3 regions of the Aurantimicrobium sp. genome follow, and region 3 is predicted to be linked to each of the others. Evidence: predicted binding sites of a transcription regulator. Region 3 holds the regulator's gene; each other region holds the start of a gene.
What was found. The regulator HrcA, encoded in region 3, represses chaperone genes, less so after heat shock. The targets are predictions, from matches to a motif close to TTNGCACTCGNNNNNNNCGAGTGCNAA.

Region 1 (4,930 bases), on a different contig from region 3:
AGTCGTGGGCCGTGGGCGAGATTGCCACCACCGTCTCCTGCATGCTTCACCACGATGGTGTCTCCCCGGTCAGTGTTCTTCCGGCGATCAAGGCATTCCACGCCCTTCGCCCCTTGAGTGAGGACGAGATTGAGGCGCTGTGGCCATTGGTCATTCAGCGTGGTGCTGTCTTGGTCTTGAGTGGACGTCAACAAAGCCGCATCGACGAACACAATGACTACGCCACGAGTGCGCTCGATCGGGAGATGCGCATCCTGGTGCAGGCACTCTCTGTTCCACCTGTCGTGATGGCCGCCACCATTCGTCACAGTCTGGGACTCAGCATTTCCTCGCCGAAGTGGACCGGAGGCAATGTGCTTTCTTCGGTGACCAAGGCTGAAATCCTGGATGCGAGCACCACTTCCACACTCAACGATGAAGGTGCCTGGCTTTCTTCAGACACTCTGGAGAAAGCAGCGCTCTCTGCACTCGACAACGGTTCCCAGCTCGCTGTGTTACCTGCGTGGTTACCGGTTCTCACCGGTGCACCTTCTCGCACACAGAGCTCACCCGATGTCATCCCCACCCACGCCACCATCTGGCTGGCTGAGGCCACAGAGATTTCTTCACCGGTTTCAGTTGAAACACAGCCTGGTGTTCTCACCGTGACGGTGGACGGCCACAGTGTTTCTTTCTCCGCTGAGGGAATCAGCGGAACTACTCTCCCTGCCCGCAAAGCCATCACTGTTTCTCCTCTCTTCGAGGGCGTTGAGATTCCTTCGTGGGTAACAGCAGAACTGGCAACCGGGTGGCGCAGCTTGCTGGGTGACCCCACCGAGGCACTCGGCATCGAGATGGGCCACGTCGCTGACCCTGAGCTACTTCTCGAGCGCCGCGAACATGTTCTGGCTGAAGTGCAGGAGCACTACTACCAGCGCCCACCACAGATGGAACGTGGTTGGCGTGAATACCTCATGGACACCAACGGTCGGGTTTATCTCGACATGGTGAACAACGTCTCCTCGGTGGGCCACGCCCACCCTCGTGTGGTGAAGGCAGCAGCGAATCAAATGCGCCTACTCAACACCAACTCGCGTTTCAACTATCACGCGATTACCGAATACGCCGAGATGATTACCGAGACGCTGCCGCCTGAGCTCGACACCGTCTTCTTTGTGAACTCGGGTTCGGAAGCAGTGGACCTTGCCCTGCGTCTTGCCATGGCCTACACAAGTCGACCAGACATTGTCTGCATGCGAGAGTCGTATCACGGCTGGACCTATGCCAGCGATGCCGTGTCAACTTCTATTGCAGATAACCCCAATGCGTTGAGTACTCGCCCTGACTGGATCCACACCGTGGATGCGGCCAACTCCTACCGCGGTATTCACCGCGGCGTGGATGCCGTGAAGTATGGCCCCGAGGCCGTCAAGGTGATTGAGGGTATTGGCAAACCCATTGCCGGTTTCATCTGTGAGTCCTACTTCGGGAACGCCGGCGGTGTTGCTCTGCCCGATGGGTATCTCAAGCAGGTCTATGACGCTGTTCGTGCACAGGGCGGCCTCGCCATTGCGGACGAAGTCCAGGTTGGCTTCGGCCGCTTAGGTGAATGGTTCTGGGGATTCCACCAGCAAGGTGTCATCCCTGACATCGTGGCCGTGGCAAAGTCCATTGGTGGCGGTCACCCCATTGGGGCCGTGATCACCAGCCGTGAGATTGCGAACCGCTATCGCACTCAGGGCTACTTCTTCTCTTCTACAGGTGGCTCACCCGTCTCCAGCGAGATTGGCAAGGCCATCTTGGGCATCATCAAAGATGAAGGTCTGCAAGAAAACGCATTGAAGGTGGGCACTCGCCTCAAGCAGCGCCTGCAGGCTCTCTCTGAGAACTACCCCATCGTGGGCAGGGTTCACGGCTCTGGCCTCTACCTCGGCCTGGAATTCATCAGAGACAGCGAAACCCTTGAGCCTGCGACTGAAGAAACAGAAGCGATTTGTAATCGCCTGTTAGAGCTCGGTGTCATCATGCAACCCACGGGTGATTACCAAAACGTGCTGAAGATCAAACCACCACTTGTGATTACTCAAGAGTCAGCAGACTACTTCGTGGACATGCTGGAGCATGTCCTGAAGACCGGCTACTAAATTAGAACTATGACCACACCACGCCAAGAACGTTTAGCCACCTGGAATGCGTGGGCGGTAGTCGCCATTGCCTGTGTTTTGCTTCTGGTCGTAGGTGTGCTCGCTGTCATCTTGGGCAACAAAGCCATCAACGAAATCAAGAAGAGTAACCAGCGGGGATTGAAACTCGCTCAGTGGGCGGTTGTGCTGGGCTATGTCGAGATTGTCTCGGGCGTGATTGTGCTCACCGCCATCTTGGCAATTACGTATTAGAGGCGCTGAGCAAGAATTGCCACCCGGCGCTCGCCGAGGCGGGTCAAGAACAGCGTTGCGCTGTTCTTACCGGAAAGACTCAGGCGCTTTCGGAACTCTGCGGGATCGATATCTACACCGCGCTTCTTGATCTCGAGTGTGCCAATGCCACGTGACTTGAGTTCCTTAGCCAGCACCTTCACATCCAGCGCAAACTCGTGCACCACCTCGAAGGTGGAGGCAAAGGGTGTGCTCACGGCAACGTCACTGCTCATATAGGCAATGTGCTCATCGAGCATGTGGGCGCCGATGCTTCTGGCAAAGTCACCGATCAGGCGTGCTCGAATAACAGCACCGTCTGGTTCATAGAGATACTGTCCCAGTTCTCCCACTTCGGCATCTGCCGAGTCGGCAGCAGCGGTGAGTTCGTGGAGTCCGTCCGCATTCATCACCAGAGCTGCGCGGGTAATGCCCTCGCGCTTCAGCGGACCAAACCACAGTCCCACCTCAACTACGTCACCGCCGACCGAGATCCATTGAGCTTCACTAGTGTCAGGAATAAGGTCGCGGTCAAAGCCGGGGCCGAGCTTGATGCCGGTGGGGAGTTTTTCTGCCAAGCCGAATGCGAAGTCGAGCGAGGGGGAGTAATCCTCTGCGTTAGCTAAACGGTTGGTGTTGGTGTGGCCGGAGGTACGACGGGCGGGGTCGAGATAGACCGACTCCACATCGGAGAGATCAGTTTCTTCAGCCGTGCCATGACTTACTCTGGCTTCGGGGAAGGGGGAGAGGTTGTAGGTGGTGATGGCAGCGGTGACCTCGTCAGCATCCACGGCATGAACCTGCAGGCCTGCCCCCGCGAAGGCCAATGCATCTGCTCCAATTCCACAGCCGAGGTCGGCTACGCTTGTGAGCCCTGCGCGAACATAACGACCGGCATGAAGAGCAGCAACGGGAAGCCGGGTGGCCTGCTCGAGCCCTGCTTCTGTGAAGAGCATGCGCTGGGCAAAGTCCCCGAACTTGGCCACTGCTTTGCCGCGCAGCTTGGCTTGGGTGAGCACAGTGGCCACTAATGACGCGGAATTTCCGTCTTTGCGTAAGCCGGCAACAATCTTCAGCACGTCTGTGCTGGAAGTGTAGGGAGGAAGAGAATCCAGCAACGCTACCCCTTCGGGGGTGAGTAATTCGCGTAGTTCAGCGCTCTCCATGGTTGTAAACCTACCAATCCTTGAGCTGGCACTCACATTGCGCGAGTGCTAGTTCACGCCGTACACTCGTAGTTAGCACTCGATACGTTCGGGTGCTAATCCCATACTTAGTTCAAGAAAGAGGTCAACCGTGTCGGTCGCCATCAAGCCGCTCGAAGATCGCATTGTTATCAAGCAGGTTGAAGCCGAGCAGACCACTGCTTCCGGTCTCGTTATTCCTGACACTGCCAAGGAAAAGCCCCAGGAGGGCGTTGTCGTTGCAGTAGGCCCCGGCCGCATTGACGACAACGGTAACCGTGTTCCTCTGGACATCGCCGAAGGTGACAAGGTTATCTACTCCAAGTACGGCGGAACCGAAGTGAAGTACGCAGGCGAGGAATTCCTCGTTCTCTCGGCTCGCGACGTTCTCGCAATTGTTGTTCGCTAAATTCGTTTAGCACTCACTGTGGCTCCGGTTTATCCGGAGCCACAGTTGTTTAAGCGACCTTCTGAACTATCCACAAGGCCCTTAACGACTCTTATGGGTGTCAGTGGTTGGAGCTAAATTCTGGCCATGGCATTCAAGCGGGCAGACAAAGTTTTTGTAGATGAATCGAAAGAACGTGGCTATTTTCTGGTAGCTACAAGTTCAGAAATCAACACACTCCGAGATTCAGATAAGGCTCTGAGGAAACTGCTAAAAACTGGCCAACGACGCCTTCACTTCAAAAGTGAGAGCGACAGCCGTAGACGCGAAATTCTGTCTGTAATGTCCAGATTGGATTTGAGTGTGACCGTATTTGTTTGCCAGGGGCTTTCTGAAAAAGAGGCTCGAGCCTTATGCCTTAAGGCTCTAATTGGTATGGCGGTAGATTCGGAAATCTTCTCGTTAGTCATTGAGCGTGATGAGTCCATCGTGCAAGCTGATCGGCGAGTGATTGCCGGAATACTCCTAGCGCAGGAAACCTCACTGCAATATTCGCTTGTTGGTCCTCACGAACATCCACTGCTGTGGGTGAGCGATGCTGTTGCGTGGTCATTCAACAGCGGTGGTGACTGGCTCAGAAGGAGTAGCCCCATTGTGGACGAAGTAATTTATCTCACTTAAAAAGTGTGAGCCTGGCTCGCGAACCGTCCGGAACACTGCCAAGCTCTTAGGGCTACTGCCCGCCACTGCTCTAATGATACGCGAGCTGGATGAAAATTTCTAGTCACTGTTAGCACTTCATTGGTTGCAAAGGATAGTCAGAGGTTGCTCAGGAGTAGGCTCGAACCATGTCTTCTCCCGGTGCATCTGCTGTGCCCGAGAAGCTCTCTCGTTCCGGCTTGCTCTACGCTTTTGGCGCTTATGGCCTATGGGGATTGTTCCCGCTGTACTTCCTCATGTTGGAG
Region 2 (4,930 bases), on a different contig from region 3:
GCGTCGCAAACTCTTTATTCAAGGTGGAGTTGCCGTTGCGGTCATTGCTATCGCTGCCCTCTTCATCTCAACCATTGCCACCTCGGCACCCAAGGAAGGTCCTCGCCCTGCCAATATGGCCAGCGATGGAATCGTTCTCAGCGGTGCCAACATGGCTGCAGTGTTGAGCGAAGCAGGTTCCCCAGGTGCTGACCCAGTGGCTAATCTTCCTATGCCTGGTTCGTCCACCGTGGCCATCGAGGTTTACCAGGACTACCTGTGCCCTGCATGTCAGGCATTTGATGCTGCTAACGCAGAACAGTTGCAGACACTGGTTGAGGCTGGTGCAGCAACGCTGGAGCTTCACCCCATCGGTATGTTGGCCAACCAGTCTGCTGGAACCAAGTACTCGATTCGTTCGACTGCAGCAGCTGCGTGTGTAGCGAACTACTCGCCCGACACCTTCTGGAAGGTCAACCAGGCTTTCTACGCTAACCAGCCACAAGAAGGTACTCCTGGTCTCAACGATGATGAGATCACGGCGTTGATTGACGCACAGAAGCCACAGAACCAATCCAAGATTGCCAAGTGCATCAAGGACAAGACCTTTGTCCCCTGGGCGACTCAGGCCACCGATTACGCACTCACTGGACCCATGACCCAGGCTGCAAAGGACTCCGGCGCTGCTGGCGTGGGAACCCCCACCATCTTGGTCAACGGCAAGGTGTACACCGGTTCGATTGTGGATCCAAAGGAATTCTTGGCATTCGTAACTCAGGTTGCTGGTGAGTCAGCTTCCACAACTCCCGCTACTCCAGCCGCAGGTTAGGATTAACGGGTAGTGAGGTGAGTTTCACCTCACGCAAGCCGACTTGGCGCAATTGGTAGCGCACCGCTCTTGTAAAGCGGGGGTTGTGGGTTCGAGTCCCATAGTCGGCCCGTGTTTGACGAGCGTGATCGTGCCATTCTCGACTTTGAGCGTGAATGGTGGCAGCACCCCGGTGCCAAAGAGGACGCTATTCGACAAACCTTCGGTTTGTCTCCTGCTCGGTATTACCAAGTACTGGGCAAGCTGATGGATTCAGAAGCTGCATTGGCCTACGACCCCATGCTGGTGAAACGGCTGCAGCGCGTCCGGGATGACCGTCGCAGCTCACGTCAGAAGCGGGTTAACCCTGATTCATCAGAAAAGAACTGAAAGAATAGAACCATGGCTGAGAAAACAGAGCGCGACCAGTTCGACGACCTGACCCCCGGTGGGGAGCGTCGTGGTGTTCACCGTGCGCCTAAGCGCCGTGGTGCAGGCTTTGTTCCATTCGCCTGGGCAGCTTTGGCCACCGGTGTTCTTGTCGTGGGCGGTGTGGGAACACTCATCGTCACGAGCGACAGCATCAGTATGAAGGATTTCGAGAGTATCTTCGCCTTACCCACGGCGGCAGCTTCAGCTACGCCGAAAGCTACTGCTGCTCCGACGGTTGATCCTGCTTCGGTCGTTAACGTGCTGAACGCCACCGGTGAAACCGGTATTGCCACCGCCGTGGGTGACCAGATTGCTGCCGAAGGCTGGACCGTTGGAGCCAAGTCCAACGCCAGTGAAAGGGCAGAGAAAACCTTTATCTACTACGGCAACCCCACCCTGGAAGGTGCTGCCCGAGGCCTTGCCCAGACTCTGGGATACGGCGAAATTAAGCTCACCGATAAGTACATTGAGAGCTCCGCACAACTCACTTTGGTTGTGGGACAGGACCACGCCGGCTAAATCGTTGTCATATCGCGACACTTAAAAGTTAGGTAAGGCTAACTGTTTTGTGCTATTCCCCAGTAGTGTGAGACCAACGGCACAAGCGATTTGTGTGTGTCGGTTGGGATACTGCAATTGGAGTTACACATGGCCACTGGAACCGTTAAGTGGTTCAACGCTGAAAAGGGCTACGGTTTTGTAACCGTAGACGGCGACGAGCAGGACGTATTCGTCCACTACTCCGCTATCGACATGAACGGCTACAAGGTCCTCGAAGAGGGTCAGAAGGTTGTTTTCGAAATCGGTACCGGAAACAAGGGTCCTCAGGCTGAGTCGGTTCGACTGGCTTAAAGCCTCGTAATATTCGGGCACGCCCGAGCTAACGCCGTCCACGAATGTGGGCGGCGTTAGTCTTTGCCCGTGACTACTTTTTCGCGAACTCTTTCCCGTGTTGTTGGTGTAGCAGCTGCGAGTGCTTTGGCGCTCGGCTTGGCGGCCTGTTCTGGCGGTGCCAGCGGCCCAGCAACTCCTGACTACAAGTCGACCTATAAGGCGCCGGCGCCCATTGCTTATGCACCCCTGACCGGTGTGGCACTAGCCGAAGGCACTGCTGTGGGACCTGCGCTGTCTGTGAAGATCTGTAACGTCTTTGCGTGTGAGCCACAGGATGGCCTCAACCAGGCTGACGTGGTCTTCGAAGAAATCGTGGAGGGTGGCATCACCCGTTACGTGAGCATCTGGAACTCGAACGTTCCCGTCAGCGTGGGTCCTGTCCGCTCATTGCGCCCCATGGACGCAGACATTGCTGCCCCCTTTGGCGGCATCATTGCGTACTCCGGTTATGGCGCTCAGGAAACCCGTGACCTTGCCGTTGACACCGGCTTGGTCAACGTCACCGAGAACGATCCTGCGATGTACCGCAACGACTACAACGTTGCTCCCTACAACCTGATGCTGCACGCACAGGAAGTCATTGCGGCTAACCCTGGTCTTGCCGCTCCTGCACAGCAGTGGGCATACTCCGGAACGCTGGCAACCTCGACTGCGGTTCTTGACGGAACTCCCGCAACCTCTGTTCAAAGCATCTTTAGCAACTCTTCTGACAACACCTGGACCTATGACGGTGCTGGTCGTTACCTGCGCACCCAGTGGGAAGGTCCTGACCTTGACCTCACCGGAGCTCAGCTTTCTGCTGCCAACGTCGTCATTATGCGCGTGAACGTGGATGAGTTCGTCGGCGTTCCCCGTACCCGCATGGTCGACTCGGGTGAACTCTTCGTTCTTAGCGGCGGCAAGGTCGTTCACGGCACTTGGAGCAAGGCAGCAACTGCGGCTCCCATCGTGTTCAAGGGTGACAATGGCGTGACTATTCGCCTGGCTCCTGGTAACACCTGGATCGAGATGGTTCCGCTTGAGTCGTATGTCTCAGGTGGCACTGTCAACATTGCCGGCTAGCTCTGTCGAGTTACTGCATGAAGCCCACCCCAGCGAGGGTGGGCTTCATGCTTTCGCTGACCGCGTACGCACTTGCACTCGGTGCAGGAGAGTGCCAATATTGAGTTAGCACTCGATTGAATTGAGTGCTAATCCCTGCAGTATTTCTGACGTCCGGGAGGGACGAAAAACAACCATGGCAAAAATCATTGCTTTTGATGAAGAGGCACGTCGCGGTCTAGAGTGCGGTCTGAACATCCTTGCTGACACCGTCAAGGTCACCCTTGGCCCACGCGGACGCAACGTCGTCCTCGAAAAGAAGTGGGGCGCCCCCACGATTACTAACGATGGTGTGTCCATCGCGAAGGAAATCGAACTGGACGACCCATTCGAAAAGATCGGCGCAGAGCTGGTTAAGGAAGTTGCCAAGAAGACTGATGACGTCGCTGGTGATGGAACAACCACTGCTACCGTTCTCGCTCAGGCACTCGTTCGCGAAGGTCTTCGCAACGTAGCTGCTGGCGCAGACCCCATTTCGCTCAAGCGCGGTATTGAGAAGGCTGTTGCAGCTGTTTCCGAGGAACTCATCAACAACGCTAAGGAAGTTGAGACCAAGGAAGAGATCGCAGCTACCGCTTCTATCTCCGCTGCTGACCCCGAGATCGGCGCACTGATTGCTGAAGCTATCGACAAGGTCGGTAAGGAAGGTGTGGTCACCGTTGAGGAGTCCAACGCTTTCGGCACCGAGCTCGAGCTCACCGAAGGTATGCGCTTCGACAAGGGTTACCTCTCCGCTTACTTCGTGACTGACCCCGAGCGTCAGGAAGCAGTATTCGAGGACCCCTACATCCTCATCGTGAACAGCAAGGTTTCCAACATCAAGGACCTGCTGCCCATCGTGGACAAGGTCATCCAGACCGGCAAGCAGCTGCTCATCATCGCGGAAGACGTCGATGGCGAAGCTCTCGCAACCCTCGTGGTCAACAAGATCCGTGGCATCTTCAAGTCGGTAGCCGTCAAGGCTCCTGGTTTCGGTGACCGCCGCAAGGCCATGCTTCAGGACATCGCCATCCTCACCGGTGGTCAGGTCATCGCTGAAGAGGTCGGCCTCAAGCTCGAGAACGTTGAGCTCGACATGCTGGGTAAGGCTCGCAAGGTTGTTATCACCAAGGACGAGACCACCATCGTTGAGGGTGCTGGCGACGCAGACCAGATTGCTGGCCGCGTAGCTCAGATCCGTGCCGAGATCGACAACACCGACTCCGACTACGACCGCGAGAAGCTCCAGGAGCGCCTGGCTAAGCTCGCCGGTGGTGTTGCAGTGATCAAGGCTGGTGCCGCTACTGAAGTTGAACTCAAGGAGCGCAAGCACCGTATTGAGGACGCTGTCCGTAACGCTAAGGCTGCTGTTGAAGAGGGCATCGTCCCCGGCGGTGGTGTTGCACTGATCCAGGCTGGCAAGACTGCTTTCGAGAAGCTCTCGCTGACTGGTGACGAAGCAACCGGTGCAAACATTGTGAAGGTAGCTATTGAAGCTCCTCTGCGTCAGATTGCACTCAACGCAGGTCACGAGCCCGGCGTTGTCGTCGACAAGGTTCGTTCACTGGCAATCGGTTGGGGCCTCAACGCTGCAACTGACGAGTACGTTGACCTTCTGGCTGCGGGCATTATTGACCCAGCTAAGGTAACCCGCTCGGCTCTGCAGAACGCAGCTTCTATCGCAGCTCTCTTCCTCACCACTGAGGCAGTTGTTGCTGAGAAGCCTGAGAAGGCAGC
Region 3 (4,930 bases):
GGCATCGTAGATGACCGTTCCATGCGTGCACAGTATCTAGACCGCATGGATATCGAACGTGAACGTGGCATCACCATCAAGAGCCAGGCAGTTCGTATGCCCTGGGAACTCAATGGTGAGACCTTTGCCCTCAACATGATTGATACACCCGGTCACGTTGACTTCACCTATGAAGTCAGCCGTTCTTTGGCTGCGTGTGAAGGTGCAATTCTTCTTGTCGATGCAGCACAGGGAATTGAAGCGCAGACTCTCGCAAACTTGTATCTGGCGATGGAGAATGACCTCACCATCATTCCAGTGCTCAACAAGATTGATCTTCCTGCTGCTGACCCAGAGAAATATGCCAAAGAACTGGCAGATCTCATTGGTGGCAAGCCAGAAGACGTCCTGCGTGTCTCAGGTAAGACAGGCATGGGTGTTGCGGAATTGCTGGACCTCGTAGTGGAGAAGATACCAGCACCTGTCGGCAATGCAGATGCTCCTGCTCGCGCCATGATTTTTGACTCCGTCTACGACGCATATCGCGGAGTGATTACCTACGTTCGTGTTATTGATGGAGCTCTCAAGCCCCGACAACGTATTCAGATGATGAGCACCAAGGCATCTCACGAACTCATCGAAATCGGGGTGAGTTCACCTGAACCCATCCCTTCCCAGGGCCTTGGTGTGGGAGAAGTGGGTTATCTCATCACTGGCGTGAAAGATGTCCGTCAGTCCAAGGTCGGTGACACCGTTACTGACTTTGCTAAGCCCGCAACAGAAGCTCTTCCGGGTTACACCGACCCGAAGGCCATGGTCTTCTCCGGTCTCTATCCCATTGACGGTTCGGATTACCCCGTTTTGCGTGAAGCCCTAGACAAGCTCAAGCTTTCTGACGCTTCGCTGAACTATGAACCAGAGACCTCTGTTGCACTGGGATTTGGGTTCCGTTGTGGATTCCTCGGGCTCCTTCACCTCGAGATCATTACTGAGCGCCTCGAACGAGAGTTTGGACTCGACCTCATTGCCACAGCGCCGTCTGTGCCGTACGAGGTCACGACCGAGGACAAAAAGACCGTCACCGTCACCAACCCGAGTGAGTACCCTTCCGGAAAGATCACTCGAGTTTCTGAGCCTTTGGTGCGCGCAGGTATTTTGACTCCTAAGGATTACGTTGGCACCATCATGGAGCTGTGCCAGAGTCGCCGCGGAAACCTGCTGGGCATGGAGTACTTCGGAGAAGACCGTGTTGAGATGAAATACGAGATTCCTCTGGGAGAGATCGTGTTTGACTTCTTCGACCACCTCAAGAGTCGCACCCAAGGGTATGCCTCCCTGGACTATGAAGAAGCTGGTGAACAGGACTCTGACCTCGTCAAGGTAGACATTCTTCTCCAGGGTGAACAAGTAGACGCATTTAGTGCGATTGTTCACAAGGACAAGGCGTATGCCTATGGCCTCATGATGACGGAGCGACTGAAGAAGCTCATTCCTCGTCAACAGTTTGAAGTCCCTATTCAGGCAGCTATTGGTGCGCGAATCATTGCCCGCGAAACCATTTCTGCTATTCGTAAAGACGTTCTTGCTAAGTGCTACGGCGGTGACATCACCCGTAAGCGCAAACTTCTGGAAAAGCAGAAGGAAGGTAAGAAGCGCATGAAGATGGTCGGTCGCGTTGAGGTTCCACAAGAAGCCTTCATTGCTGCGCTTCAAGGCGATGAAGAAGTGAAAAAGAAATAATGTCTGAAACACAACGCCGATCCAATTTCAGTGGGGATCGCGCCGTGAGCTATGGCTCAGTCGGCGCGACGCAGGCAGCAGATGTTCTCGTCTTCCCACCAGCTGGTTTTCGTTCAGCACAGTCTGAATTTCGCCTCGGAAGCGGTCAAGAACGTTTTGACACGGCAACAGCTGCTTTGATGACCTGGGGAGTTCCCAAAGGCTCACATCTCGAGGTCGTCTCAGTCAATGAAGCACACTCCGAGGGGTATAACGGATTGCTCTTCAACGAGTTTGGTGCCCCCTTACCTCCAACTGCCGATGCATTGGATCAATTATTTGCTCCAGATGGAACCCCCTATTTATCCGCTGGTACGACTGTTGAACTTGCCAAGTTGTGGAGTCCCTCTGAGCTCACAACAAGTCACCGCGTCATCTATGTTGTTCGTGAAGAACGACGCATGGGTTATGCCCTCGGCACTTTGGACTACGAACCGGTCATCGGTGAAGAATTCTTTAGCGTTGAATGGCGTGACGACGATTCTGTGTGGTCTGTCGTTCGGTCTGTGACCGCCATTGCAGAGGGTAGGAAGTATTTCTACCTCACACCTTTGATTCGTTTGCGTCAGTGGCTCCAGCGTCGTCAATACGTTCGCTCTTTACTTCCTGCACGTACTGCATAAACCATGGCTGGGCTGCTGCCGGAAGGCAATGACATGCCAGCTGATGGATCATTGCCACGTGGAGTCAATGTCGGTGCCGACAGTCGCACCATGAGTGCATATATTCACGTTCCGTTTTGTCGTGTGCGTTGCGGATACTGCGATTTCAATACCTACACCGCTTCAGAACTCCGAGGAACCTCACAATCGACATATATCGATGAGCTTTCTCGTGAGATAGAACTCTCTGGGTCAGTGTTGACTCGTGCAGGTGTGCCAAAGAGACCGCTCACATCAGTGTTTTTTGGGGGAGGAACACCAACCATCCTCCCGGCAACAGATCTTGTGAGGGCACTCGAGCTGGTGCGCAACGAACATGGACTTGAACCATGTGCTGAAATCACTACCGAAGCGAACCCTGACACGATAACTCCTGAATATGTGGAAATTCTTGCTGAAGCTGGATTTACACGCCTCAGCTTAGGGATGCAATCAGCTGTTCCCTCTGTATTGGCAACTCTCGACCGAACGCACAACCCAGCTTCTGTTTCCGCCGCAGTCCAGGCAGCACATGAAGTTGGCTTAGAAGTCAGTATTGACCTCATTTATGGAACGCCAGGGGAGACGCTTGATCAATGGCGCCAATCTCTGGAAGCAGCAATCTCACTGAATACTGGGCATATTTCTGCCTACGCGCTCATTGTCGAAGACGGTACAGCTCTTGAGCGACGGATACGTCGTTGTGAATTGCCAGTACCGGATGACGATCTCGAAGCCGATATGTATGAATTAGCTGATGAACTTCTTAAAGCTGCTGGTTTTCAGTGGTACGAAGTCAGTAACTGGTCAAAGTCTTTAGAGCAACGCTCGGTTCACAACCTCACCTACTGGCAAGGAAACGATTGGTGGGGTTACGGACCAGGAGCTCATTCACATATTGGCGGAACCAGGTTTTGGAATCTGAAGCACCCAGCTGCTTATGCTCAACGTCTTGCTCTGGGTCAATCACCTGCTGCAGGGTGGGAACAACCCGATGTGGAAGCGGTTGCACTCGAACGAGTACTTCTGGGTAGTCGAATTCGTGAGGGGATTTCTACCCTCGAATTCGAACCGGAAATAGTTGCTGGACTCATCGCTGATGGACTTATTGACGGTCATTTCGCGCTCAAACACAACCTCGTGCTTACTGTTGCAGGACGACTTCGTGCAGATGAAGTTGTGCGCAGGCTTACCTTCTCCTAACTCAGCAGACTGGGCTAACTCGCGGTAGTATTAGCACTCAGAATGGTCGAGTGCCAGCGATGAATTGAAGGAGGATTGCATGGTTTCTCAACGCGGTCTTGAAGTCCTTCGAGCAATTGTTCAGGACTATGTATCTTCACGAGAACCAGTAGGTTCCAAAGCAATTGTGGATCGTCATCAATTTGGTGTTTCTGCAGCAACCATTCGCAACGACATGGCCCTGCTGGAGGAAGAAGAGCTCATTGTTGCTCCCCACACCTCGAGCGGTCGAGTTCCAACTGATAAGGGCTATCGACTCTTCGTTGACCATCTTGCTGAGGTCAAGCACATCAGTACTGCTCAGAAACAGGCCATCGATCACTTTCTCGATGAATCAGTAGATTTTGATGAACTCCTCGGGCGAACGGTTCGTCTTCTTTCGCAGCTCACAAACCAGGTTGCAATAGTTCAATACCCCACTCTGGGAGCAACTCGTGTTCGTCATATCGAACTCGTCTCACTCGGGAATCTACGCGCGCTCTGTATTGTCATCACCGATAATGGCCGCGTCGAACAGAGATTGCTCGATCTCGAAACTGACCTGACAGAAGCAGACTTGTCAGAGCTTCGCTCAACAATCAATGCTCAAGTTGCGGGAAAGCTTCTCACAGAACTTGCTGAATCAGTTGTTTCTTTGTCCACATCGGTTTCTCCGCACCTGTCTTCTGCAACAAGCCACATTGCTTCTGCGCTGAGTGACAGCATCCAAGCAAATCGACAGCAGAAGTTGGTTATGGCGGGTACCGCTAATTTGGTGCGTACTGAGGAAGATTTCCACGGCAGTATTTATCCTGTGCTTGATGCAATTGAAGAGCAGGTCATCCTTCTCAAGCTCCTGACCGAGATGAAGGCTGACGCTCACGAGGTGGCTGTCAGCATTGGTCGGGAACACAGTAATTCTGGTTTAGAGCAAACAAGTCTTCTCGCCACGGGATACACCTCCGCTGGGGAGTCAGCGACTCTAGGTCTGCTTGGTCCTACTCGTATGGATTATTCCAACAACATCGCTTCAATTCGGGCAGTTGCTCGATACCTCACACGCGTCCTTGACGCTCAATAACGTTCAAACCAAAGGAGATTGCCTTCGTGGCTGATCATTACGACGTGCTCGGTGTCTCTCGTGACGCGAGCCCAGAAGATATTAAGAAGGCGTATCGACGTCTAGCGCGTGAACTGCACCCAGATGTAAACCCTGACGAGACCTCACAGGAGAAGTTCAAGCTGGTTACTCACGCCTATGAGGTGCTGAGTGACCCTGTTCAACGTCAACAGTATGACCTTGGACCTCA

Region 1: groES (co-chaperone GroES) is a predicted target of HrcA. The motif match lies at 3,585-3,611, and genes of this name have one in related genera.
Region 2: groL (chaperonin GroEL) is a predicted target of HrcA. The motif match lies at 3,281-3,307, and genes of this name have one in related genera.

Annotation. Positions count from the first base shown of each region.
Region 1 is NZ_JAVWTF010000018.1:21,269-26,198, reverse strand. It holds gene RR877_RS05440 (aminotransferase) at 1-2,123, shown strand, start outside; gene RR877_RS05435 (DUF4190 domain-containing protein) at 2,133-2,375, shown strand; gene RR877_RS05430 (class I SAM-dependent methyltransferase) at 2,372-3,559, opposite strand; gene groES (co-chaperone GroES) at 3,690-3,986, shown strand; gene RR877_RS05420 (hypothetical protein) at 4,401-4,646, shown strand; gene rarD (EamA family transporter RarD) at 4,814-4,930, shown strand, end outside.
Region 2 is NZ_JAVWTF010000015.1:32,060-36,989, forward strand. It holds gene RR877_RS04870 (thioredoxin domain-containing protein) at 1-808, shown strand, start outside; tRNA gene RR877_RS04875 (tRNA-Thr) at 846-918, shown strand; gene RR877_RS04880 (DUF3263 domain-containing protein) at 920-1,177, shown strand; gene RR877_RS04885 (LytR C-terminal domain-containing protein) at 1,190-1,738, shown strand; gene RR877_RS04890 (cold-shock protein) at 1,868-2,071, shown strand; gene RR877_RS04895 (DUF3048 domain-containing protein) at 2,141-3,175, shown strand; gene groL (chaperonin GroEL) at 3,351-4,930, shown strand, end outside.
Region 3 is NZ_JAVWTF010000025.1:77-5,006, reverse strand. It holds gene lepA (translation elongation factor 4) at 1-1,719, shown strand, start outside; gene RR877_RS06385 (DUF1990 family protein) at 1,719-2,381, shown strand; gene hemW (radical SAM family heme chaperone HemW) at 2,385-3,602, shown strand; gene hrcA (heat-inducible transcriptional repressor HrcA) at 3,682-4,701, shown strand; partial or broken gene RR877_RS06370 (DnaJ domain-containing protein) at 4,728-4,930, shown strand, end outside.